Regions from separate parts of the Streptomyces sp. NPDC006393 genome, predicted to be linked through region 3. Evidence: riboswitches for the same ligand, from Rfam matches in the RefSeq annotation. Region 3 holds a riboswitch; each other region holds the start of a gene.

The links. Region 3 has a riboswitch for cyclic di-AMP ahead of ABZ484_RS02570 (C40 family peptidase). Riboswitches for the same ligand answer to the same signal wherever they lie in the genome.
Positions count from the first base shown of each region.
Region 1: another riboswitch for cyclic di-AMP. It lies ahead of ABZ484_RS12400 (M23 family metallopeptidase); the one in region 3 lies ahead of ABZ484_RS02570 (C40 family peptidase).
Region 2: another riboswitch for cyclic di-AMP. It lies ahead of ABZ484_RS13595 (transglycosylase SLT domain-containing protein); the one in region 3 lies ahead of ABZ484_RS02570 (C40 family peptidase).

Region 1 is NZ_JBEXZD010000021.1:68,048-75,228, reverse strand. Features, by position in the region: gene ABZ484_RS12415 (DNA topoisomerase IV subunit A) at 1-2,020, opposite strand, end outside; gene ABZ484_RS12410 (pitrilysin family protein) at 2,602-3,975, shown strand; gene ABZ484_RS12405 (pitrilysin family protein) at 3,972-5,360, shown strand; cyclic di-AMP (ydaO/yuaA leader) riboswitch at 5,586-5,748, shown strand; gene ABZ484_RS12400 (M23 family metallopeptidase) at 5,761-6,519, shown strand; gene ABZ484_RS12395 (GntR family transcriptional regulator) at 6,720-7,181, shown strand, end outside.
Region 2 is NZ_JBEXZD010000025.1:8,685-15,865, forward strand. Features, by position in the region: gene ABZ484_RS13585 (DUF2092 domain-containing protein) at 1-352, opposite strand, end outside; gene ABZ484_RS13590 (polyprenyl synthetase family protein) at 634-1,644, opposite strand; cyclic di-AMP (ydaO/yuaA leader) riboswitch at 2,237-2,422, shown strand; gene ABZ484_RS13595 (transglycosylase SLT domain-containing protein) at 2,426-2,917, shown strand; gene ABZ484_RS13600 (HAD family hydrolase) at 2,955-3,761, opposite strand; gene ABZ484_RS13605 (ATP-grasp domain-containing protein) at 4,087-5,325, opposite strand; gene fahA (fumarylacetoacetase) at 5,570-6,781, shown strand; gene ABZ484_RS13615 (M56 family metallopeptidase) at 7,098-7,181, shown strand, end outside.
Region 3 is NZ_JBEXZD010000003.1:107,471-114,651, reverse strand. Features, by position in the region: gene ABZ484_RS02585 (ANTAR domain-containing protein) at 30-389, opposite strand; gene ABZ484_RS02580 (ATP-dependent Clp protease proteolytic subunit) at 570-1,205, shown strand; gene ABZ484_RS02575 (hypothetical protein) at 1,213-1,521, shown strand; cyclic di-AMP (ydaO/yuaA leader) riboswitch at 1,860-2,074, shown strand; gene ABZ484_RS02570 (C40 family peptidase) at 2,078-2,551, shown strand; gene ABZ484_RS02565 (ATP-binding protein) at 2,628-3,086, opposite strand; gene ABZ484_RS02560 (helix-turn-helix transcriptional regulator) at 3,325-4,185, shown strand; gene ABZ484_RS02555 (DUF397 domain-containing protein) at 4,218-4,448, shown strand; gene ABZ484_RS02550 (8-amino-7-oxononanoate synthase) at 4,486-5,613, opposite strand; gene bioB (biotin synthase BioB) at 5,761-6,945, shown strand; gene ABZ484_RS02540 (adenosylmethionine--8-amino-7-oxononanoate transaminase) at 6,938-7,181, shown strand, end outside.

The DNA of each region.
Region 1 (7,181 bases), on a different contig from region 3:
TGAAGACCAGGTCCTCGTCACCGGTGCGCAGCTCGACGGCGCCGACGATCCGGTCGCCCTCCCTGAGGCCGATCACCTCCAACTCCTCCTTGTTGGAGGGGTAGTCGGGCACCACCCGCTTGACGACGCCCTGTTCGGTGCCGAGCGCCAGGCCCGGCGAGGACTCGTCCAGCGTGGTCAGGCAGACCACCGTCTCGTCGTCCTCCAGGGAGACGAACTCCGCGAGCGGCGCGCCACCGGAGAGGTTCGGCGCCGACTCCGTCTCCGGCAGCTGGGGCAGGTCGACCACGTTCAGGCGGAGCAGACGGCCGGCCGAGGTCACCACGCCCACCTCGCCGCGGGCGGTGGCCGGGACCGCGGAGACGATCACATCGTGCTTGTACCGCCTGCCGCCCGCCTCGTGCGGGAACGGCTCACCGCCCGCGGTGCGGGCCAGCAGGCCCGTCGAGGACAGCAGCACGCGACACGGGTCGTCCGCCACCTGCAACGGCACTGTCGCGGCCGGGACGGCGCCCGCCTCCAGGAGCAGCGTGCGCCGCGGGGTGCCGAACTTCTTGGCGACCGCGGCCAGTTCGGCCGAGACCAGCTTGCGCAGTTCCGCGTCCGACTCCAGGATCCGGGTCAGCTCCGCGATCTCCGCCGTGAGCCTGTCCTTCTCCGCCTCCAGCTCGATGCGGTCGTACTTGGTCAGCCGGCGCAGCGGCGTGTCGAGGATGTACTGGGTCTGCACGTCGCTCAGCGAGAAGCGCTCCATCAGGCGCTGCTTGGCCTGGGCGGAGTTCTCGCTGGAGCGGATCAGCCGGATGACCTCGTCGATGTCCACCAGCGCCGTCAGCAGGCCCTCGACCAGGTGCAGCCGGTCGCGCTTCTTGCCGCGCCGGTACTCGCTGCGGCGCCGGACGACGTCGAAACGGTGGTCGAGGTAGACCTCCAGGAGCTCCTTCAGGCCCAGCGTGAGGGGCTGGCCGTCGACCAGCGCGACGTTGTTGATGCCGAAGGACTCCTCCATCGGCGTCAGCTTGTACAGCTGCTCCAGGACCGCCTCCGGCACGAAGCCGTTCTTGATCTCGATGACGAGGCGCAGTCCGTGCTCGCGGTCGGTGAGGTCCTTGACGTCGGCGATCCCCTGGATCTTCTTCGAGCCCACCAGGTCCTTGATCTTGGCGATCACCTTCTCCGGGCCGACCGTGAACGGCAGCTCGGTGACGACCAGGCCCTTGCGGCGGGCCGTGACGGTCTCCACCGAGACCGTGGCACGGATCCTGAACGTGCCGCGCCCGCTCTCGTAGGCGTCGCGGATCCCGGACAGGCCGACGATCCGGCCGCCGGTGGGCAGGTCGGGGCCCGGGACGTGCTTCATCAGGGCGTCCAGGTCCGCGTTCGGATGCCTGATCAGGTGGCGGGCGGCCGCGATCACCTCGCCGAGGTTGTGCGGCGGCATGTTCGTGGCCATGCCGACGGCGATGCCCGAGGAGCCGTTCACCAGCAGGTTCGGGAACGCGGCGGGCAGCGCCGCCGGCTCCTGCTCCTGGCCGTCGTAGTTGGGGGCGAAGTCGACCGTGTCCTCGTCGATGGACTCGGTCATCAGGCTCGTCGCCTCGGCCATACGGCACTCGGTGTACCGCATGGCGGCGGGCGGGTCGTCGTTGCCCAGCGAGCCGAAGTTTCCGTGGCCGTCGACGAGCGGGACACGCATCGAGAAGGGCTGGGCCAGGCGCACCAGGGCGTCGTAGATCGACGCGTCGCCGTGCGGGTGGAGCTTGCCCATGACCTCGCCGACGACGCGGGCGCACTTCACGTACCCGCGCTCGGGGCGCAGGCCCATCTCGTTCATCTGGTAGACGATGCGGCGGTGCACCGGCTTGAGTCCGTCCCGGGCGTCCGGCAGGGCGCGGGAGTAGATGACCGAATACGCGTACTCGAGGAAGGAGCCCTGCATCTCGTCGACGACGTCGATGTCGAGGATCTTCTCCTCGTACGGTTCGTCGGGCGGCGGGGTCTTCGTGCTGCGGCGGGCCATCGCTGCCGGCTCCTCCTGAACTCTGATCGCTCGCCTACGGGGCGCTCATGCCGGTCTCGGCGGGGCGACCGCGCTCGGCCCTCTCGGGCCCGTGCACGCCCGCCCCGTCGACACCGACGCGCCACTTCGGCTCACTCTTGCTGAAGCGTGTGACGGGATCTGACGCGGACCATTGTGGCGCGCCGCACTGACAACCCGGACAAGACCCCGCCCCACCCCACCGACCGGCCCCCTTCGAACGCCCACCCGCGACCGCCGACGACGGGAACCGTGACGACCGAGACGGGGCCGCCCCGCAGAGTACGGGAGAGTTCCCGACCCCGCCGCCTCGATCCGCGCGGAGCCGGCCGCGGGCCCCGTCGCACCTGCTCCCGGGACGTCGTCGCCACTCCCGCTCGGGGGTGGTGTCGGCCAGGTATTCGCTTATTTGTCTTCTCGTTCCCGGCGTCTTTCCTTCTCGCTCTCGGCGTACGGGGTTCGGGAACTTCGCCAGGGGTCCGTGCGCTTGCATACAGTGGCAGGACCGGCAGGAGAAGGGCGGTGCGCGGACCGCCACCGCGATCGAAGGGACGTACATGCCCATGGGTCACACGGCCACAGCCGAGGCAGGCTCCGGCGGCCTGACAGCGACCGAGCACCGCCTGGCCAACGGTCTGCGCGTGGTGCTCTCCGAGGACCACCTGACCCCGGTCGCGGCGGTGTGCCTCTGGTACGACGTCGGCTCCCGCCACGAGGTCGAGGGACGGACCGGACTGGCTCACCTTTTCGAGCACCTGATGTTCCAGGGCTCCGGTCAGGTGAAGGGGAACGGTCACTTCGAGCTGGTGCAGGGCGCCGGCGGCTCGCTCAACGGCACCACCAGCTTCGAGCGCACCAACTACTTCGAGACCATGCCCGCCCACCAGCTGGAGCTCGCCCTCTGGCTGGAGGCCGACCGCATGGGCTCCCTGCTCGCAGCCCTGGACGACGAGTCGATGGAGAACCAGCGCGACGTCGTGAAGAACGAGCGCCGGCAGAGGTACGACAACGTCCCCTACGGCACCGCCTTCGAGAAGCTGACCGCCCTCGCCTACCCGGAGGGCCACCCGTACCACCACACGCCGATCGGTTCCATGGCCGACCTGGACGCGGCCACCCTGGAGGACGCCCGCGCGTTCTTCCGCACGTACTACGCCCCCAACAACGCCGTCCTCTCGGTCGTCGGCGACATCGACCCGCAGCAGACGCTGGCCTGGATCGAGAAGTACTTCGGTTCCATCCCGTCCCACGACGGCAAGCCCGCACCCCGCGACGGCTCGCTGCCCGAGATCATCGGCGAGCAGCTGCGCGAGGTGGTCGAGGAGGAGGTCCCGGCGCGTGCCCTGATGGCCGCCTACCGGCTCCCGCACGACGGCACGCGCGCGAGCGACGCGGCCGACCTCGCGCTGACCATCCTGGGCGGCGGCGAGTCCTCCCGCCTCTACAACCGCCTGGTGCGCCGCGACCGTACCGCCGTCGCGGCCGGGTTCGGCCTGCTGCGGCTGGCCGGGGCGCCCTCGCTGGGCTGGCTGGACGTGAAGACCTCCGGCGACGTCGAGGTCCCGGTCATCGAGACCGCCATCGACGAGGAACTCGCCCGGTTCGCCGAGGAGGGGCCCACGGCCGAGGAGATGGAGCGCGCCCAGGCCCAGCTGGAGCGCGAGTGGCTGGACCGGCTCGGCACGGTCGCGGGCCGCGCGGACGAGCTGTGCCGGTACGCGGTCCTCTTCGGTGACCCGCAGCTCGCCCTGACCGCCGTCAAGCGCGTTCTGGAGGTGACGCCCGAGGAGGTCCAGGAGGTCGCCAAGGCGCGCCTGCGTCCCGACAACCGCGCGGTGCTCGTCTACGAGCCGACCGCCGCCGACACTGCCGAAGCAGGCGACGCCAAGGACGCGGACGCCGCGGCCACCGACGACACCGAGGAGGCGGCGAAGTGACCGAGCTCGCCACGATGGACTTCCACCCCCAGCCCAAGGCGGGCGAGGCCAAGCCGTGGGCGTTCCCGGCGCCCGAGCGCGACACGCTGGACAACGGCATGACCGTCCTGCGCTGCCACCGCCCCGGCCAGCAGGTCGTCGCCGTCGAGGTGATGCTGGACGCCCCGCTGGACGCCGAGCCGGTCGGCCTGGACGGTGTCGCCACGATCATGGCGCGGGCCTTCTCCGAGGGCACCGACAAGCACTCCGCCGAGGAGTTCGCCGCCGAGCTGGAGCGGGCCGGCGCCACCCTCGACACGCACGCCGACCACCCCGGCGTACGGCTGAGCCTGGAGGTTCCGGCCTCCCGCCTGGCCAAGGGGCTCGGCCTGCTGGCCGACGCCCTCAGGGCGCCCGCGTTCGCCGACTCCGAGGTCGAGCGGCTGGTGCGCAACCGGCTCGACGAGATCCCGCACGAGCTGGCCAACCCCTCCCGCCGCGCCGCCATGGAGCTCTCCAAGGAGCTGTTCCCGGCCACCGCGCGCATGTCGCGCCCGCGCCAGGGCACCGAGGACACCGTCCGCGGCATCGACGCGGCGGCCGTACGCGCCTTCTACGACCGGCACGTCCGCCCCTCCACGGCCACCGCCGTGGTCGTCGGCGACCTCACCGGCATCGACCTGGAAGAGCTGCTCGGCGAGACCCTGGGCGCCTGGGCCGGCTCGCCGGCCAAGCCGCGGCCCGTGCCGGCGGTGCGCGCCGACGACACCGGCCGCGTGGTCGTCGTGGACCGCCCCGGCGCCGTCCAGACCCAGCTCCTCATCGGCCGCATCGGCCCCGACCGGCACGCCCGTGTGTGGCCGGCCCAGGTGCTCGGCACCTACTGCCTCGGCGGCACCCTCACCTCCCGCCTGGACCGCGTCCTGCGCGAGGAGAAGGGCTACACCTACGGTGTGCGGTCCTTCGGCCAGGTGCTGCGCTCGGCCCCCGACGGCTCGGGCGCGGCGATGCTCGCGATCAGCGGCTCGGTCGACACGCCGAACACCGGCCCGGCACTGGACGACCTCTTCACGGTGCTGCGCAAGCTCGCGGCCGAGGGCCTCACCGACGCCGAGCGGGACGTCGCCGTGCAGAACCTCGTCGGTGTGGCGCCGCTCAAGTACGAGACGGCCGCCGCCGTGGCGAGCACGCTGGCCGACCAGGTCGAGCAGCACCTGCCCGACGACTACCAGGCGACGCTCTATCAGCAGCTCGCCGCCACCGGCACGGTGGAGGCCACCGCGGCGGTCGTGAGCGCCTTCCCGGTGGACCGGCTGGTGACGATCCTCGTCGGTGACGCGGCGCAGATCAAGGAGCCCGTGGAGGCCCTGGGCATCGGAGAAGTGAGCGTCGTCGCGGCCGAGTAGCGGCCCGCGGGAACACCGTCCGGCAGCGGACGCGAGGCACGCGCGCGTGGGGGCCCTGGTGACCGAAGCGTCACCAGGGCCCCACGATGTCCGAATTGGGGGAGAGGTTGCCTGTCTGCCCTGTGGCATGCGCTACAAAAGTCCGGATCGGTTTGGGAATTGACAGCGCCCCCCTCTAGCGTCGGTCCGGCTGTTCGTCGGGCAGTGCGCCGCATCCGCGGCACCGGACAGCCATCGCCGAGTCCCCGTACGGCGCGAGCCAGGGGAGCCGGGGACCCACCCAGTCCCTGGGGTGAATCGGACACCCGCGCGCGCAGCGAGGGGTCCGTAGGAGACCTTCCTGCTCCGAACCCGTCAGCTAACCCGGTAGGCGAGAGGGAAGGAAAGGACCAGCGTCTACATGGCGTTCACGCGCGCCACCGGGAAGCATCGCCGCCCCAGCCGGATGCACCGCACCACCGCCCGCGCGGTGGGTGCCGCGGCGCTCACCACCACCGGAGTCCTCGGCGCTCTCGCCGCCACACCGGCCCTGGCCGCCGAGACTCCCGCCCCCGAGGAGACCGGCCTGACCCCGGTCATCACCATCGGCGACAGCGTCGCCCAGAAGATCGACGCCCAGGCCGCCGCCCAGCGGCAGGCCGCCGAGCAGAAGAAGGCCGAGGAGGCCGCGCGCAAGAAGGCCGCCGAGTTGGCGCAGAAGGAGCGCGAGGCCAAGGAGCGCGCCGCCCGCGAGGCCGAGCGCAAGCGCCTCAACGCCTTCGTGCCGCCGATCTCCGGCTCGTACGTCTCCACCGGCTACAAGACCGGCGGCTCCCTGTGGTCCTCCGGCTCCCACACCGGCATCGACTTCCACGCCGCGAGCGGCACCACCGTGCACGCCGTCGGCATCGGCACCGTCGTCCAGACCGGCTGGGGCGGGGCCTACGGCAACCAGGTCGTGATCAGGATGGCCGACGGCATGTACACCCAGTACGGGCACCTGTCGTCCATCGGCGTCTCGGTGGGCCAGAAGGTCGTCCCGGGCCAGCGGATAGGCCTGTCCGGCGCGACCGGCAACGTCACCGGACCGCACCTCCACTTCGAGGCCCGCACCACCGCGGAGTACGGCTCCGACATCAACCCGATCGCCTACCTCCGCGCGCACGGTGTGAACGTCTGAGCGACCCGCGCAGCCCTGCCCGAAAGCCCCGGCCGGTGAAGCCGGGGCTTTCGGCGTTCCGGACGCGGCGCTGTCCAAAAAATATCCATGGATTCCGGCCCGCCGTCGGAAATTCCCGCTGACTGGAATAGAGTCACGGAACGGGCGCCAGGTGTGGCGCGCAAACGGGGATTCCGGCGGGATTCAGGCGGAGGTCGGTCATGCGCATTCCGGCGCACTCGGTGTGCACGGCGATCCGGGACGACATCGTCGCCGGAGTCCATGAGCGCGGCAGCCGGCTCACCGAGGGGGTTCTCGCCCGCCGTTACGGCGTCTCGCGGGTCCCTGTGCGCGAGGCCCTGCGCACCCTGGAGGCCGAGGGCTTCGTGGTGACCCGGCGGCACGCCGGGGCGTGCGTGGCGGAGCCCACCGAGCAGGAGGCCGCCGACCTGCTGGAGATGCGGCTCCTGCTGGAACCGCTGGCTGCCTCCAGGGCCGCCCAGCGGCGCACGGAGGCCCATCTGAAGGTGCTGCGGGGCCTGGTCAGGCTGGGGCAGGAACGGGCCGTGAGCGGCGGCGGCGATGAGTTGCGGTCCCTGGGGGGCTGGTTCCACGAGACGCTCACCCAGGCCTGCGGCAGCCCGGCGCTCACCGCCATGCTGACCCAGCTGCGGCACAAGATC
Region 2 (7,181 bases), on a different contig from region 3:
CGGTCAGCTTGGTGCTCGGGTCGGCCGACGATCCGTCACCGCCCTTGGCGGCGCCGGAGAGCAGGCCGCTCTCCAGACCGCCGAGGTTCGGCAGACCGAGGTCGGTGGTGATCTTGGCGGTGCCGGACAGCTGCTGGACGTCCGACTTGGCGATTTTCTCGATGAGTTGCTGCGCGGTGATCTTCGGAAGGTCCGGGTCGCCGGAGTCGGCGAGTGCGGGGACGAGCCCGATGGTCGCCGCCGCCACCCCCACCACCGCGACCGGGACGACGTAGCGCGCGGCCTTGCGCCGCGCCGAGTGCGGGTCGTCGACCGCCGCGCTCCTGGTGTCGTCGGATTCGTACGGTGCCATGTGTGCCTTACCTCCGTCGTCGGCGGCGGCTGACCGTCTGTACTGCTCCCACCCCGAGCCGCCATTCTCACCCGAATCGGTGAGGAGTGGTGTGGTCCGTGGTTTCCATCTGACCAAATCGGCCGCGCGGAAGCGTCAGACCGCGGAGCCAACTCCGCGTACGCCTGCGGTATGACATGAAGCGGCGGCGTCTCCACCCGACCCGTAGGGGTCGGGTGGAGACGCCGCCCGTGTCCGTGAGGGAAACCGGCCTCAGCAGGCCGCTTCGGGGAGGACCGGCCTCAGCCGGCGCGGTGCACCACCGCGTCGCACAGCTGGAGCAGCGCGGCCTTGGCGTCGCACTCGGGCAGCGGCGCCAGCGCGGCGCGCGCCTCCTCCGCGTACCGCACGGTGTCCCGGCGGGCCTGCTCCAGGGCGGGGTGCGCCCGCAGCGCCGCGAGGGCCTCCGCGTGGAGCGCGTCGTCGCTGAGGTCGGAGTCCAGCAGCTCGCACAGCGCGATGTCCTCGGACAGTCCCAGCCGCTGCGCCCGCTCACGCAGCCGCAGCACCGGCAGGGTCGCGATGCCCTCCCGCAGGTCCGTCCCCGGGGTCTTGCCGGACTCGTGCGAGTCGGAGGCGATGTCCAGCACGTCGTCGGCCAGCTGGAACGCGACACCCAGCCGCTCGCCGTACTGCGTCAGCACGTCCACGACGGTCTCGTCGGCGCCGGACATCATCGCGCCGAACCGGCACGACACGGCCACCAGCGACCCCGTCTTGCCGCCCAGCACGTCCAGGTAGTGGTCGACCGGATCCCGTCCGTCCTGCGGCCCCGCCGTCTCCAGGATCTGCCCGGTGACCAGCCGCTCGAACGCCAGTGCCTGCACGCGGACCGCCTCGGGCCCGAGGTCGGCGAGGATCTGGGAGGCCCGGGCGAACAGGAAGTCGCCGGTGAGGACCGCGACGGAGTTGCCCCAGCGGGTGTTCGCGCTGGCCACCCCGCGCCGCACGGCGGCCTCGTCCATCACGTCGTCGTGGTACAGCGTGGCCAGGTGGGTCAGCTCCACCACCACGGCCGCGGGCACGACCCCCGGCGCGTACGGGTCGCCGAACTGCGCCGCCAGCATCACGAGCAGCGGCCGGAACCGCTTCCCGCCCGCCTTGACCAGGTGCTGCGCGGCCTCGGTGATGAAGGGGACCTCACTCTTGGTGGCCTCGAGCAGCCCTTCCTCGACAGCCGCCAATCCGGCCTGGACATCGGCTTCGAGAGCCTGGTCCCGCACGCTCAGCCCGAACGGCCCGACGACGGTCACGAGGGGTCTCCTGTCTGCTGGTGTCTGCTGGCGCTTACACGGTTTGTCGATAGGTCGCTGCCATCACTCAAGTCAGCGTATCCGGTCACGTTTCGATCACCGATGGCGCCCACCTATACAGGCCAGGCGGTATCGGATCACGCCCGATATGTTTTCGATCGCCACATATGCACAGATATTTAGCGACTTACCTCTCCCTACCCGGGGTCGCCTCCACTCGCACACATGCGCACAGGTGCACACGTACGCACTGGCCACGAGGTCACCCGAAGTGACGACCGTCACGCCCGCACACCCCATGGCCCGATTTAACCCTATTGTCATCTCAATTCCGCTTAGCCGTAATTGCTCTTCGCTCCATGAAACCGTGAGTTGGGTCACGCCGGGCCTTCGACCCTCCGTGCGCCCCCTCTTCTCGCCTTCCCTTCCCCCGCATGCCAGTTGACCCTTGGCAATAGCAAAGGATCAAGCGCCCCATACGTCTCAGATCAAGGTCAATCAGGACGATCTGCAATCCGAGCACTTGTTCCGGACATGTGCTCTCGCATACGTTCCCGGTCCATCGAGCGGACGCCGAATCCTGCCGCCGCCCGATGCCCATCGACCGAACCACTCATGGCAGGAGCGGGGGACCCAGGTAAGTCGCCGGGCCGGAGCGCCGTACGTCGTCGTACGCCGTGCCGGAACGGCTTGGGGTGAAGCCGTGTCCCGCGGGACACGGCCGGGCACCTCCCCGCCCGAACCCGACAGCTCACCTCGCAGGCGTAGGAGAGGAATTTCCATGCCCGCACAGGTCCAGCGCCGTACCCGCGCCGCTCGTCTCGTCCGCACCCTCGCCGTCAGCGGCACGGGTGCCGCCGTCCTCGCCCTGCCGCTCATCGGCGCCACCAGCGCCTCCGCCGCCACCCCGGCCAAGAGCACGACCACCGAGGCCGCGAGCACGGTGGCCTACCCGAACACCCTCGACGGCTGGATCCGCGAGTCCCTCGCGATCATGTCCGACAAGGGCATCCCGGGCAGTTACAACGGCATCTACCGCAACGTGATGCGCGAGTCGTCCGGCAACCCGCAGGCCATCAACCTCTGGGACTCCAACGCCGCCAAGGGCATCCCGTCCAAGGGCCTGCTCCAGGTCATCCAGCCGACCTTCAACGCCTACCACGTCGACGGCACCTCGTTCGACATCTACGACCCGGTCGCGAACATCACGGCCGCCTGCAACTACGCGGCCGACCGGTACGGCTCGATCGACAACGTCTTCAGCGCGTACTGATCGGCCGCCCCCCCGTTCTCGTCGCCCCACCCGTTCTCTAGGGGAACAACCGCTCGAGGACGACGGCGATGCCGTCGTCCTCGTTCGACAGGGTGACCTCGTCGGCCACGGCCTTCAGCTCGGGATGGGCGTTGGCCATGGCCACGCCCCGGGCGGCCCACTGGAACATGGGGATGTCGTTCGGCATGTCCCCGAAGGCCACGGCGCTGTGCCGGCCGAGCCCCAGGCGCTCGGCGGCCAGCGCCAGCCCGGTCGCCTTGGTGATGCCGCAGGGCTGGAGCTCGACGGTCCCCGGCCCCGACATGGTGACCGTGGCGAGCGAACCGACCGCGCCACGGGCGACCTCGGCCAACTCGTCGTCGGACAGCACGGGATGGCGCAGCAGCACCTTGCTGATGGGCGCCTGCCACAGTTCCTCACGCCGCTCGACCCGCCACGCCGGCAGGGTCGGGTGCGGCATGCGGTACCCCGGCTCGATGAGCGTGAGCCCGTCCGCTCCGTCCTGGTCGACCGCGGCGTACACCTCCCCCACCTCGGCCTCGATCTTGCCGAGCGCGGTCTCGGCCGTCTCCGTGTCCAGCGTGACCGACCACAGCAGACGGTCGGCCCCGGCGTCGTAGAGCTGCGCCCCCTGGCCGCACACCGCGAGGCCCGTGGAGCCCAGGGCCTTCAGCAGCGCCCGGACCCTCGGCGCCGGCCGGCCGGTGACGACGAGGTGCCGGGCACCGGCCGCCGCGGCCCGCGCGAGTGCGGCCAGGGACCGCTCGGACACGGTGTCGTCGGCGCGCAGCAGCGTTCCGTCCAGGTCGGTGGCGATGAGGGCATATGCAAGGGGAGCGGGCATGATCAGAGAATACGGATCCGCCGCACCCCCGGCCCCACCGGAACCGGACGCCCCCTGCAGCCCCGCCTTACCGGCCGCCACCTCCCTCCAACTCGTCCACCGCCTCCGCGAAATGCTGAGCCGTGTGCCACCGCCAGATGGCGGGCCGGCCGTGGTGAGGCGAACTCCGTGCCGCACACGAAGCTCCGTGCGCAGCTCGTGGCCGAGGAAGCCCAACGCGGCCAAGACGATTTACGAAGTCCCTCCCCAGGATGTGCAGATGCGTCGCGTCACCTGCCGCCGCGGTGGGCGGGGCCGGCCGCGGGACGACCGCCGGACATGGCGTCTAACCGGTCGTGCCGCTACGGCGGTTGGTGCGCCACAGCTGGAACAGGTGCTTCGCGCCCGGCCGCACGAAGCGGGCCAGCATGGTGAGGAACGGCAGCGGGTCGTCACCCGCGAACCAGGCCGGCTCGGTCCCGCTCGCCTTCGCCGGGGCGTGCGGTGTGGTGTATCCGCTGCGCCGGTAGGCGATCAGGGCGGGCAGGTCGATGTTCTCCACGACGTAGCGGTGGCCGGCCCGCTGTTCCCCCTCGGGAACGGGCCGCCCGGTCAGGTCGAGGTGCATGGCGCGTACGACATCCACCCCCGACTCGTTCTCGAAGAGCCGGAACTGGGCGCCCATGCGCGGGTTGAAGTCGAGAAGCTTGTACTGTCCGTCGCGCCGGTCGAAGCGCAGGTCGAGGTCGATGATTCCGGTGAAGCCGATCTGTTTGATGAAACGCGCGGCGAGGTCGGCGAGTTCCGGGTTGTCGACCACGTACGCGTTGGCCGTCATCCCCGCGTGCGGCGGCCAGGAGCGGACCTTCACACCGGTGAACATCGCGAGCGGCGTGGAGTCCTGGTCGAAGTAGGCGTGCACGATCCAGTCCTCGGCCTCCTCCCGGGGCAGGTACTCCTGGAGGATCACCCCCGGCCGAGGGCCCCAGTCGCGGGCGAGCGCGAGCAGTCCCTCGCGGGTGGCGATCCGCGTGGTGCCGTTCACGGCCGGCCGGCTGCGGCGCACGAACGCCTCGCGGTTCTTGGCCACCACCGGGAAGCGGGCCGTCTCGGCGAACGCGGCGATGTCCTCGTACGACTGCGGGAAGGCCGCCGCCGGGCTCGGGACGCCGTGCTCGACGCAGAGTTCGTGCAGGCCCTGCTTGCTGGCCAGGCGGCGCGGCAGATCCGGGGTGACACGCGGGAAGAGGAAGTGGCCCTTGAGTTCGTCCTGGTGCTCGGCGATCAGGACGGCCGCCTCCTCGTCGGTGGGCACCAGGACGGTGGGCCGCCCGATGCGGTTGCCGATCCGCAGCAGTCCCTCCACCAGGTGGTCCGCCTCCTCGGTGCCCCTCGTCGGCCAGACGAACGCCCGTTTGAGATAACGGGAGGAGGCCGCCGGCGTGTAGGCGTCCTCGGTGATCGCGTACATGGGCACGCCCAGCCGGCCCAGACTGCGGATCGCCCCCACCCCGCCGTGGTGCAGCGGATAGTCGCCGAACTTCACGATCAGGCCCGGCACATCACGGTCGGCGCCGAAAGGCACGCTGACGGCATTCCTGGCCACGGGTCCCCCCACGTGTCCCCCCTACGGAGCGGACCCACCCCGTCCGCGTCCCCCAAAGGACGCTAAGCCGGAATTGCCCGCTCCGACAAGGCCAATCCGGACATTGCAAACTCTTTAGGCACTGCCCAAGACAGCCAACGCCCCCGTAACGTGTGGCGCGACCACATGAACGTGTGGCCCGAACCACTGGAACGCACGGCACACGAAAGAGAGGCAGTACCCGATGCCCCCCTTCGAGGTCCCCGAGGGCGACCCCTTCGGTCCGCACAACCTTCCCTACGGCGTCTTCTCCCGCGCCGGATCGCAGGAGCGGACCGTCGGCGTCCGGCTCGGCGACCACGTCCTCGACGCGGGCGCCGCGGCCGTGGCGCTCGGCTCGCCGTACGCCGCCCTGCTCGCGCGGCCCACTCTGAACCCGCTGCTCGCGGCCGGCCGCACCGCCTGGTCGGACGTGCGGCGCGCGCTGACGGCGTGGGTGACGGTGCCGTCGCATCAGGAGACGGTCGCGCCGTTCCTGCACCCGCTGTCCTCGGTGACCCTGCACCTGCCCTTCGAGGTCGCCGACTACGTCGACTTCTACGCCTCCGAGAACCACGCGCGGAACGTGGGGCAGATCTTCCGCCCGGACGCCGAGGACTCGCTGACCCCCAACTGGAAGCACCTGCCGATCGGCTACCACGGCCGCTCGGGCACGGTGGTCGTCTCGGGCACGGACGTCGTGCGTCCCTCGGGCCAGCGGAAGGCCCCCGGCGATCCCGCCCCGGTCTTCGGGCCCTCCGTCCGGCTGGACATCGAGGCCGAGGTCGGTTTCGTGGTCGGTGTGCCGTCGCGGCTCGGCCGGCCGGTGGCGCTGGAGGACTTCCGGGAGCACGTCTTCGGGCTGTGCCTGCTCAACGACTGGTCGGCGCGCGACATCCAGGCCTGGGAGTACGTCCCCCTCGGCCCGTTCCTCGGCAAGTCGTTCGCCACCTCGGTGTCGGCGTGGATCACGCCGCTGGACGCGCTGGAGGAGGCACGGGTGGCCGCGCCGGAGCGCACCCACCCGCTGCTGCCCTACCTGGACGACTCCGGGGACGAGCCCGGCGGCTACGACCTGCGGATCTCCGTCGCGATCAACGGCCATGTGGTGTCCGAGCCGCCCTTCTCCACCATGTACTGGACGGCCGCCCAGCAGCTCGCCCACATGACGGTCAACGGTGCGTCCCTGCGCACCGGCGACCTGTACGGCTCGGGCACCGTGAGCGGGGCCGAGCCCGCGCAGCGCGGCTCACTGCTGGAGCTCACCTGGAACGGCCGTGAGCCACTCGAACTCCCGGACGGCAAGCGGACGTTCCTGGAGGACGGGGACGTGGTGACACTGTCCGCCTGGGCCCCGGGCGCGAACGGCGTACGGGTGGGGCTGGGAGAGGTCACGGGACGGATCGTGACGGGCTGACCGGCACGTCGGGCGACCGCGCGCGGCGGTGTGCGGTGAGGTGCGCACAGCCGTGTGCACACGGAAGTGAGCGCCCGGTGGTGTGCGCACCGTGACGCGGTGGGTGCGGCGGGGATTGGTTGCCGTTCAGGCCCTGACTGGCGCCGCCCATCGCCGTCATACTGACGGCAGACCGTGCGCGAGCCCCGCGCCGGCCGCCGCACAGCACCTCAGCGCCACCCGCACCGCCGCGCCACCCGCACCACCAGCACTCGGCACCACCCCACCGCACGACCCGACACCCGCCCACCTCCGATCAGGATCCGGAGTCCGTGGCATGACCGTCTGCCTGCTCCTGCTGGGCGCCGTCGCACTGACGGCCGCCGTGCCCGTACCGCGCGCGCTGACCCGGGCGGGGTGG
Region 3 (7,181 bases):
CCCACCTTACGGGGCGTCCGCGGTCGTCCTCAGGGCTCGGAGCGGCCCACGGGCAGGCCCGCCGCGTGCCGGTCGAGCGCCCGCCTCAGCTCCTCCAGCTCGGTGTCGGACAGCGCGCCGCCCTGCGCGAACTTCAGGACGTGCTCGGCGACCGTGCGCACCTTGGTGTTCGTGCGCTGCGAGACCTCCCGCAGCACCCGCCAGGCGTCGTCGGGCGGCACCCCGGCGAAGGCCACCACCGCACCGATGGCCTGGTCGATGACGGCGTGCGAGGTCACGGCGTGCCGCAGCTGGCCGATCTCCTCGTGCAGCCGCTCGTGCTCCAGCACGAGATCGGTCACGGAGAGCGGCTGGAGGGGATGCCACCGGGAAATCGCGAAGAACGCCATCGAGATCTCCTGGGTCGTCGAGCGGCCGGAGTTCCATCTCCAGCTTGCTCCAGGACCCTCCGGAGCACGACCGGAGACCGGATCACCGCCGGATCACCGTGCGATCCCCGGCGACACCCCTCCTCCACGTACGTACGTCCTGTACATTTTTTACAGATCTCTCTCTGGAGGAGATGCGCCATGAACCGACCGTCCGACCACCACGTCCCGCCGGAGTTCACCGAGCTCACGAGCGCCGGACGACGCACCCTGGACCCGTACGCGAAACTCCTGGAGGAACGGATCGTCCTGCTCGGCACGCCGATCGACGACATCTCGGCGAACGACGTCGTCGCACAGCTCGTCCATCTCGAGCACCAGAACCCCGACCGGGACATCTCGCTGTACGTCAACTCGCCCGGCGGATCCTTCGAGGCCATGGCGGCGATCCACGACACGATGGCGTTCGTCGCCTGCGACGTGGCGACGGTCTGCCTGGGCCAGGCCGTCTCGGCCGCGGCCGTGCTGCTGGCCGCGGGCGCCCCGGGCAAGCGGTCCGCGCTGCCCGGCGCACGGATGGTGCTGCGCCAGCCGTCGCTGCCCGAGCCGGTGGAGGGGCAGGTGTCGGACCTGACCGTCCGCGCGGAGGAGCTGCTGCGCGTGCGGGCCCGCCTGGAGGACATGCTCGTACGGCACACCGGGCGCGCCCCGGAGCAGGTGGCCGCGGACCTGGACCGCGAGCGGATCCTGGACGCGCAAGGCGCGCTGGAGTACGGGCTCGTGGACCGGATCGTCCCGGGCCGCGACGCCGTACGGACCGCACCGGACGCGGGGTGAGCCGCCGATGCTGCCACCCGAGCTGCCGCCGCTGCCGGCGCTGACCCGCGCCGAGGCGGAACTGATCGACCGTTACCTCGACGTGGTGGACCTGCTCGGCCGGATCAATCCCGCCCGGTCCGGCGACACCTACCGGGGCCTGAGGGCCGCCCAGGCCCTGGTCGGCAGGGCGGCCGAGCTGCGCGACGCTCTGACGCTGATGCACCAGCGGGGCGAGACGGAGCTGCACGCGGCGACCCTGGCGCGGGCGCTGCGGGTCCTGGACGGCGACCGGCGCACCGCCCGCGTCACGGTGCCCTCCGACGCCGCGAGTTGACGCCCCCGCAGCCGTGCGACGGCCCGGCGGCGGAGACACGGCGGGCGCGGATAGGCCGGAACGGACCAAATGACGTACGGCCTTTCGGTGGAAACGACGATCCTTCTCCCGGGCCGCAGCGGTTGCGCAACGCACCTGCCCCACTTGGCGCAACGAGGTGTTACGACGCTGGTCCGGGCCTCGCCCCGGAAGGCGACAGACGTTCGAAGGCGGGGGTGTCCACCCGAACGGGTGAGTGGTGAGTAACAACACAAATCTCCGGTTCCGTTGGGATTTTCGGACATCCGTGAGCCAAGATCCCTGTCTGACGACAAGCCCCCGCCGCAGCGGCGGGGCGGTCCGGGCGGACGCCGAGTCCTGCCGCCGCCCGGACGACCGGTCGACGGCAGTGGATCGGCAGGAGTGGAGGACCCGAGCACGACGGGTCGCCGGTTCGGTCACGCCATGGCCGGGCCGAGCAGCCCTTGGGGTGAAGCCGCGTCCGACGCGGCCGGGCTACTTCGCCAGCCCGAATCCGACAGGTCATCCTTCACAGGCGGCTGACGAAGGGTTGCGCATGACTGCGCTCAATCGTGTCCCGTCGTTCATGGCCCGGGCCGGCACGGCCTCGGCCCTGACCATCGCCGCCGTGGGCGGCTCGATCGTGGTGCCGGGCTTCGCGCCGGACGCCTCGGCCGCGACCCTGGCGACGAAGGCGCTCAAGATCGCGGCGTCCAAGAAGGGCGCCCCCTACCAGTGGGGAGCGACCGGTCCGCGCAGGTTCGACTGCTCCGGGCTCACGCTGTACTCGTTCAAGAAGGCGGGCAAGCGGCTGCCGCGCACGGCCGCCCAGCAGTACAACAGGACCCGCCACATCTCCGCACGCAGCCGCAGGGCCGGGGACCTGGTGTTCTTCCACTCGGGCTCGTACGTCTACCACGTCGGCATCTACGCCGGCAGCGGCAAGATCTGGCACGCTCCGCGGACCGGGGACGTGGTGCGGCTCGAGAAGATCTGGACGCGCAGCGTCTGGTACGGCCGGGTCAGCTGACGAGCCCGAGGCGGTGGCGGGGCCTGCGGGCCGCCGCCACCGCCTCGGGCCGTCACGCACACCCCCTCAGCCGCGCCTACGACTCCTGTCGGCCCGCCGTCGTCACCGGGCGGTCCTCGAAGGTCCACGGGAGCTCGATCCAGACCGTCTTGCCGCCCTCGCGGGTGGGCCGCACAGTGAGGCTGCCGCCGCACTCCGCCGTGAGCCACCGGATGATCACCATTCCCCGGCCGTTGTCCTGCTGGACGGCGGCCGGCAGTCGTCTGGGGAACCGCGGGTGGCTGTCGGTCACGCCGATGCGCAGGTGTTCGTCCCGTTCCAGGACCATGTCCACCGTGAAGGTGGGTGACTGCCCGAGGGTGTGCTGCACGGCGTTGGTGGCGAGTTCGGAGACGATGAGCCGTACGGTGTCGGCGGTGTCCGTGTCCGACGGAAGGCCCCACTCCGCCAGGGTGCCCACCACATAGGTCCGGGCGGCGGAGACCGAGGCGGGATCGCTCGGCAGAGTGACGGATGCTTCCAGATGGTCTGCCATGGCGACGTCGTCCCTTTCCCACGGGACCGGGGTCCGACACGGAGCGGATGGTTCGAGTACGGTCCCGGACTGGTGCTTCGCCGTCAGACTGCCACCACCGGGCCGGTCACGGGTGGCGATCCACCAAGATATGCATATATCTGTCGCTCGAAGCGGTGAACTCTGCGACGGCCGAGCGGATTTGGCGCGGGTTCCCGAAGGCTGTCACCGGGAGCCCAGAAGGAGTGAGGAGCAGTCGATGCAGCACGGTCCCGCGGTGCGCCGCCGCAAGCTGGGCGCCGAACTGCGCGCGCTGCGCGCCGACGCGGGCCTCACCAGTGGTGAGGCGGCCCGGCTGGTGGGCTGGCACCAGTCGAAGGTGAGCCGGATCGAGACCGGCGCGAGCGGGGTCAAACCGGCCGATGTGCGGTTACTGCTGGACGCCTACGCGGTCCGCGACGCCCGTCTGCGCGATCTGCTCATGGTGCTGGCGGGCTCCGACGGCGGCGACGAGCGGGAGCACTGGTGGCACGCCTATCGGGGCGTACTGCCGCCGACGTACCGGGACTTCATCAGCCTGGAGTCCCAGGCCACCGCGATGCGCACGCTGGAGACCTCGGTGGTCCCGGGGCTGTTGCAGACCCCGGAGTACGCCCGCGCGGTGACCCGGGCCGCCGTGGACGGGCTGGACGACGAACGGCTGGACGCCCTGGTGGAGGTGCGGCTGGCCCGGCAGGACGTGCTGCGGGCAGATCAGCCGCTGGAGCTGCACGCGGTACTGGACGAGGCGGTGCTGCGCCGGGAGGTCGGCGGGCCGGAGGTGATGGCGCGGCAGCTGGAACGCCTGACCGCTGCGGCACGACTGCCCCAAGTCCGGCTCCAGGTACTGCCGTTCGCCGCCGGGGCGCATATCGGCATCACCGGGCCTTTCGTAATCTTTTCATTTTCGAACACTTCTGATCTGGACGTCGTTGTTCTCGACCACTTGACGAGTAGCCTCCACCTCGAACGGAAAGAAGACCTAGAGGCCTACACCGAGGCCTTCAACTCCCTTCGGTACCACGCGCTTTCGATCGAGGACTCGTTGGACTTCATCGCCGCGATACACCACGACAGGTGACGGCACGGCACGCAACCGCGTAAGGAGGCACCATGTCCGCTTTGCTGCGGCACGTACCTTCCCCTACCGATCTGCACGGTGTGCGGTGGCTGCGCAGCAGCTACAGCACGGGAGCCAACAACTGCGTCGAGACGGCCCGGCCGGCCTCAGGGCCGTGCGCCGGACTGCTCGCCGTGCGCGACTCCAAGGCCCCGGCCGGACCCGCGCTGCTCTTCTCCCCCGGGAGCTGGGCGGACTTCACGGCCGCGGTGCACCGCATCTGAGTCCGTATCCGGTGGCGCACGGCCGTGTCACGCCGACTCATGGCCGCGTCTCGCCGATCACCCGTACAGCGCGTTCGATCTGAGCCCCGGAGAGGTCGGCACGGGCGGTCAGCCGGAGCCGTGAGATGCCGTCGGGCACGGAAGGAGGACGAAAGCATCCTACGACCAGGCCCGCCGCACTGCAGTCGGCCGCCCAGCGCACGGCACTCTCCTGGGACGGCGCCCGCACGGAGACCACCGCGGCGTCCGGGCGCACCGCCTCGAGCCCCGCGGCGGTCAGGCGTGCGTGCAGTTCGGCCGCCACCGTGCGCGCCCGCGCCGCCCGTTCCGGTTCGCGGCGCAGCAGCCTCAGGGCGGCCAGGGCCGCCCCCGCCGCGGCGGGGGCCAGGCCCGTGTCGAAGATGAACGTCCGGGCCGCGTTGACCAGGTGTTCGATCACCCGGGCGGGTCCGAGCACGGCCCCGCCCTGGCTGCCGAGCGACTTGGACAGCGTGGCCGTCACCACCACGTCGTCGGCGCCCGCGAGCCCTGCCGCGTGCGGGGCGCCGCGGCCGCCGGGGCCGAGGACGCCCAGGCCGTGGGCGTCGTCGACAACCAGTCCCGCACCGCGCTCCCGGCAGGCCGCCGCGAACTCGGCGAGCGGGGCCGCGTCGCCGTCGACCGAGAACACGGTGTCGGAGACGAGGACCGCCTCGCCCGCGTGGGTGCCGAGCGCCTTGCGCACGGCCTCGGGGTCGGCGTGCGCGACGACCTGAGTGGTGGCGCGGGCCAGCCGGCAGCCGTCGATGAGCGAGGCGTGGTTGCCCGCGTCGGAGACGATCAGCGAGCCGTGCGGCGCGAGCGCGGTGACCGCGGCGAGGTTGGCGGCGTATCCGGAGGAGAACACGAGCGCCGCCTCGAAGCCGCAGAAGTCCGCCAGCTCGCGCTCCAGTTCCGTGTGCAGTTCCGTGGTGCCGGTGACGAGCCGGGAGCCGGTGGAGCCGCCGCCCCAGGCGCGCGCCGCCGCGGCGGCCGCGCCGGTCACCTCGGGGTGGCGGGCCAGCCCCAGGTAGTCGTTGCTCGCCAGGTCCAGCAGCGGCGAGTCGGCCGGACGGGGGCGCAGGGTCCGTACGAGTCCGGCCCGGCGGCGCGCGTCCGCCTGCTCGTCGATCCAGCCGAACGCCATGGTTCCTCCGGGCTTTTGTAGGCAGTGCACAGACACTAGCCGGACGGCCGGCCGGGCATCGTGTGGCAATACCCACACGTCGAACCGACTGTAGTTGTGCAAACCCTCCTTGGCCCGGGGCGGTCCCTTAGGACAGGATCGACTCTCATGGACCTGCTGAACACGCTGGTGGACAAGGGGCTTCGGCGCGAGCTGCCGACCCGCGAGGAAGCTCTGGCCGTCCTGGCCACCTCCGACGACGACCTGCTCGATGTGGTGGCGGCGGCCGGCAAGGTGCGCCGCCACTGGTTCGGCCGACGGGTGAAACTCAACTATCTGGTCAACCTCAAGTCGGGCCTGTGCCCCGAGGACTGCTCCTACTGCTCTCAGCGGCTCGGCTCGAAGGCGGACATCCTCAAGTACACCTGGCTCAAGCCGGACGAGGCCTCCGAGGCCGCGGCGGCCGGGCTGGCCGGCGGCGCCAAGCGGGTGTGCCTGGTGGCCAGCGGGCGCGGTCCGACCGACCGTGACGTGGACCGGGTCTCGGAGACCATCAAGGCCATCAAGGACCAGAACGAGGGCGTCGAGGTGTGCGCCTGTCTCGGGCTGCTCTCCGACGGCCAGGCCGAGCGGCTGCGCGAGGCCGGGGCCGACGCCTACAACCACAACCTCAACACCTCCGAGGCGACCTACGGCGACATCACCACCACCCACACCTACGCCGACCGGGTGGACACCGTGACCAAGGCGCACGCGGCCGGGCTGTCCGCCTGCTCCGGGCTCATCGCCGGCATGGGCGAGAGCGACGAGGACCTGGTCGACGTGGTGTTCTCGCTGCGCGAACTGGACCCGGACTCGGTGCCGGTGAACTTCCTGATCCCGTTCGAGGGCACCCCGCTGGCCAAGGAGTGGAACCTCACCCCGCAGCGCTGTCTGCGCATCCTGGCGATGGTCCGGTTCGTCTGCCCCGATGTGGAGGTACGGATCGCGGGTGGCCGCGAGGTGCATCTGCGCACGATGCAGCCGCTCGCCCTGCACCTGGCCAACTCGATCTTCCTCGGTGACTACCTGACCAGCGAGGGCCAGGCCGGCAAGGCCGACCTGGAGATGATCGCGGACGCCGGATTCGAGGTGGAGGGCGCCGGCCAGGTGACGCTGCCGGAGCACCGGGCGTCCGGCGGCTGCCACGACGGCTCCTCCGGTGGCTGTCACGAGGGCGCCTCCGTCGGCTGTCACGAGGGCGGCGTGTGCGGTACCGCCGCCGACGCGGCCCCCTCGGTGAGCGAGCCCCGCACGGACCTGGTCGCCGTGCGCCGCCGGGGCGCCGGAACGGATCTCGCGCCCAATGCCTGATCTGCCCGGCCCCAGCGACCTGAGCGTGTCCGCGCTGCTGGAGCTCGACCGGCGGCACGTGTGGCACCCGTACGGCCCGATGCCCGGCCGTCAGGAACCGCTCGTCGTCGAGTCGGCGAGCGGCGTCCGTCTGAAACTGAGGCACGCCGACGGAACCGACGACGACGTCGTGGACGGCATGTCGTCCTGGTGGGCCGCGATCCACGGGTACAACCACCCGGTGCTCAACGAGGCCG